DNA from 2 places in the Anaerotruncus sp. DFI.9.16 genome. Region 2 is predicted to be linked to the other one. Evidence: predicted binding sites of a transcription regulator. Region 2 holds the regulator's gene; the other holds the start of a gene.

Region 1 (2,199 bases), on a different contig from region 2:
TCGGAGAGCACGTCGAGCCCGGCCATGTAGAGCCTGCCGGAGTCGAGCGCGTCGGCCACGTCCCGCTCGTTGAGGATCGCGCCGCGCGCCGTGTTGAGCAGCACCGCGCCCGGCTTCATGCGGGAGATCATCTCCGCGTCCACCATGCCGCGGGTCTCGTCGGTCAGCGGGCAGTGGATGCTCACCACGTCCGATTTCGCGAGCAGCTCGCCGAGCGGGACCATCCGGGCCGCGCCGTCTCCGGGCGCGGGACGGCGGCGGCAGGCGAGCACCTCCATGCCGAGCGCGGCGGCGGTCTTCGCCACCGCGCGGCCGATCTCGCCGTAGCCGATGACGCCGAGCGTCCTGCCCGCGAGCTCGAACATCCGCCGCCCGGCGACCTGCGGGTCGGTGGGGGAGACCCAGCGGCCCTCGCGGACGTAGCGGGCGTGCTCCGAGGTGGCGCAGGCGATCGAGAGGAGCAGCGAGATGGTGCTCTGCGCGACCGCCATCGTGCTGTAGGAGGGCACGTTGCGGACCGTCACGCCCGCGCGGCGCGCCGCCTCGAGGTCGATCATGTTGTAGCCGGTGCCGAAGGTGCCCGCGAACCGCAGGCACGGACAGGCGGCGAAGGTCTCCGCGGTGAGGGGCGCGCGGTTGGTGAAGACCGCTTCGGCGTCCCCGATGCGCGCGGCGATCTGCCCGGGCGGGGTGTCGTCATACCATTCCACCGCAAAGCGCGCGGGGTCGAGCGGCAGGCCGCCCGTACCGTACCCCGCGAGAAATCCGTCGAGAACCACTACTTTCATGCCCTGACCTCCCTTGCAGGGACATTGTAACAGAAGCGGGCGCGCATTACAAGAAACTGGAGGCGCGGATGGGCGATTGTTACCAAAATGTTAACATTGAAAATTTTTTGGAAAAGGGCTTGATTTTTAAAAAAAATGTATTAGAATAGTCTTAGCACTCAAAGAGAAAGAGTGCTAACAAATCTCCTTAAATTTGTCAAAAAACTATTATAATAACTGGAGGAATTCATCATGACGATCAAACCATTGGCAGACAGAGTTGTCACAAAGATGGCGGAAGCGGAAGAGACCACCAAGAGCGGCATCATTTTGGCGGGCTCCGCGAAGGAAAAACCGGAAATCGCCGAAGTCCTGGCGGTCGGCCCGGGCGGCCTGGTTGACGGCAAGGAAGTCAAGATGACCGTCAAGGTCGGCGACAAGGTCCTGATGAGCAAGTATTCCGGCACGCAGGTCAAGGTGGACGGCGAGGAATACACCATCGTGCGCCAGAACGACATCCTCGCGATCGTGGAATGATCACAGCCCCGTGAACAATAAATTTTGATATAGGAGACTGATAAATATGGCTAAGGTTATCTGCTATGGCGAGGATGCCCGCAAGGCGCTCCAGGCCGGTATTGACAAGCTTTCCGACACCGTTAAGATCACCCTGGGACCCAAGGGCCGCAACGTCGTGCTCGACAAGAAGTTCGGCGCCCCGCTCATCACCAACGACGGCGTGACGATCGCCAAGGAGATCGAGCTGCCCGACGCGTATGAGAACATGGGCGCGCAGCTGGTCAAGGAGGTCGCGACCAAGACCAACGACGCGGCCGGAGACGGCACCACCACCGCGACCCTGCTGGCGCAGGCGCTGGTGCGCGAGGGCATGAAGAACGTCACCTCGGGCGCGAACCCGATGGCGGTCAAGAAGGGCATCGCCAAGGCGGTCGACGCGGCAGTCGAGTCGCTCAAGGAGAATTCCAAGAAGGTCAAGGGCAGCAAGGACATCGCGCGCGTCGCGTCCGTCTCGTCCGGCGACGAGTTCATCGGCGAACTGATCTCCGAAGCGATGGAGAAGGTTTCCGCCGACGGCGTCATCACGATCGAGGAGTCCAAGACCGCCGAGACCTACACCGACGTGGTCGAGGGCATGCAGTTCGACCGCGGATATATCACCCCCTACATGGTAACCGACACCGAGAAGATGGAAGCCGTCCTCGACGACGCCTACATCCTCATCACCGACAAGAAAATTTCCTCCATCCAGGAGATCCTGCCCCTGCTCGAGCAGGTGGTCCAGGGCGGCAAGAAGCTGCTCATCATCGCTGAGGACGTCGAGGGCGAGGCGCTCTCCACCCTCATCGTCAACCGCCTGCGCGGCACCTTCACCTGCGTCGCGGTCAAGGCCCCCGGCTTTGGCGACCGCCGC
Region 2 (2,199 bases):
TTGACGGGCTTGTTGTAGTCGAGCGCCATCAGTCCGAGAATCGATTTCGCGTCCGCGATCTTGCCGTCGGTGGTGTGCACGCCGATGTCCTCGGACGACTGCATGGCGAGATACATGAACTGGCGGAGGTCCTCCGCGGAGTGAAGCATAACGTCTTTGATGATCATGATAAAACCTCCTTATGTTGTCGGTTGTGAAATGATTGATTCTCTCTCTGTCCCTATTAAACTACAAAATGGAAGCAATGTCAATATGTACAATGAATTTTTTAAAGTTTGTACATAATTTACATAATTAGCATTCAACTATATAGAGTGCTAGAAATTCTGTAAACATTTCGTGAATTCCCTTGACTTTGCAGAAAAGTGTGGTACATTATAGTTGTTGGCACTCGTAAATAATGAGTGCTAAAGAGCCCTTCGCCGGGAACGGGAATGTGAGGTGGGAACGGTGAAGCTCGACATTCGAAAACTGAAGGTCCTGACGGCCATCGTCGAAACCTATATCGAGACGGGGGAGCCCGTCGGATCCAAGACGGTCGCCCGGAAGCTTGACTTCCAGGTGTCCTCCGCCACCATCCGCAACGATATGGCGGCGCTCTTCGACATGGGGCTGCTCGAACAGCCCCACACCTCGGCGGGGCGGGTGCCCTCCCATCTGGGCTACCGCATCTACGTCGACCAACTCATGCACTGCCAGCCCCTCTCGGAGGAGGAGCAGCGCGAGATCGACGCGCTCTTCAACGTGCGCGACCCCGATCCCGACAGGCTCCTGGAGGACGCGGCCGAGGCCCTCGCCGACTACACCAAGTGCGCGACCGTCTCGACCACCATCACCCCCAAGACGGTGCAGGTCAAGCGGGTCGAGATCGTCCCTGCGGGCGCGCGGACCGTCGTCGTGCTGGTCATCGCGACCAACGGCGTCATCAAAAACAAGGTCTGCCGCGTCGACTTCGGGCTGACCACCGAGATCGTCGAATTTCTCAACCAGTTCTGCAACGGCCGCCTGGTCGGCAAATCGGTTTCGGACATCTCCCAGTGGTACATCAACTCGATCGCCGTGACCCTCGGCGACTACTCCACCCTCTTCGTCCCGGTGCTCGCCACCGTGTACGAGCTCTGCCGCGAGATCAACGAGGGGCAGTTTTACACCTCCGGCAGCGTCAACCTGCTGGGCTACAAGGAGTTCTCCGACATCGCCCGCGACCTGCTGCTGACGATGAACAACCGTGAACAGCTCCTCGGGGTGCTCGCCTCCAAAAGCGACGCGGTCTTTATCACGATCGGCAAGGAGAACCCCCAGAGCGAGCTGGCGGACACCTCGGTGGTTGTCACGCGCTACAAGATCGGCGAGCAGAATTCGGGCGCGATCGGCGTGATCGGGCCGGTGCGCATGGATTACGCGAAGATCATCCCGCACATCGAGTATTTCTCCAAAACGCTGGGAAAGCTCCTTGCGGAGACGTTTGAGCAGGAATAACAATAACAGAGATAGGTTGTGAGCAGATTTGGCAGAAGAGACGAAGGACACGGCTCCGCAGGCGGAGCCGCAGGAGCGGGAGGAGGCCCCCGCGCAGGAGGCTGAACAGACCGCCCCCGAAAAGAGCGAGGCCGAACTCCTCAGGGAGCAGGTCGATTCCCTGAACGACAAGCTGCTGCGCACGATGGCGGAATACGACAACTTCCGCAAGCGGAGCGTCCGGGAGAAGGAAGCGATCTACCCGCAGGCCACCGCCGCCGCGGTCGCGCAGTTTTTGCCGGTCGTGGACACGATCGAGCGGGCGCTCGCGGCGCCCTGCACCGACGCCGAATTCAAAAAGGGCGTCGAGATGATCCTGCAAAACTTTAAGGACGTTTTCGCCAAGCTCGGCGTCGAGGAGTTCGGCGCGGCGGGCGACGTCTTCAGCCCCGACTTCCACAACGCGGTCATGCATGTGGAGGATGAGGACGCCGAGGCGGGCGTCATCGTCGAGGTGTTCCAGAAGGGCTACAAGCTCGGGGACCGGATCATCCGGCACGCGATGGTCAAGGTCGCCAACTGACGGCGCAAATCAGGTTCAGACGATTCCGCGGCAGAGCCGCGAAACGATATCCCTTTCGTAAAAATTAAGTTTAATAGATCTGGAGGGCTTTTATTATGGGAAAAATCATCGGTATCGACTTAGGTACGACAAATAGCTGCGTGGCGGTCATGGAGGGC

Evidence for each region. Region 2 encodes HrcA, which represses chaperone genes, less so after heat shock. Its sites were predicted from a motif close to TGTTAGCACTCNNNNNNNNNGAGTGCTAACA; they were not measured.
Region 1: the regulator HrcA is predicted to act here: its motif matches at 938-968, upstream of groES (co-chaperone GroES).

Annotation. Positions count from the first base shown of each region.
Region 1 is NZ_JANFZX010000012.1:30,545-32,743, reverse strand. Features, by position in the region: gene NE609_RS07160 (D-2-hydroxyacid dehydrogenase) at 1-788, opposite strand, end outside; gene groES (co-chaperone GroES) at 1,020-1,304, shown strand; gene groL (chaperonin GroEL) at 1,351-2,199, shown strand, end outside.
Region 2 is NZ_JANFZX010000058.1:339-2,537, forward strand. Features, by position in the region: gene NE609_RS14545 (HPr family phosphocarrier protein) at 1-167, opposite strand, end outside; gene hrcA (heat-inducible transcriptional repressor HrcA) at 451-1,479, shown strand; gene grpE (nucleotide exchange factor GrpE) at 1,508-2,041, shown strand; gene dnaK (molecular chaperone DnaK) at 2,137-2,199, shown strand, end outside.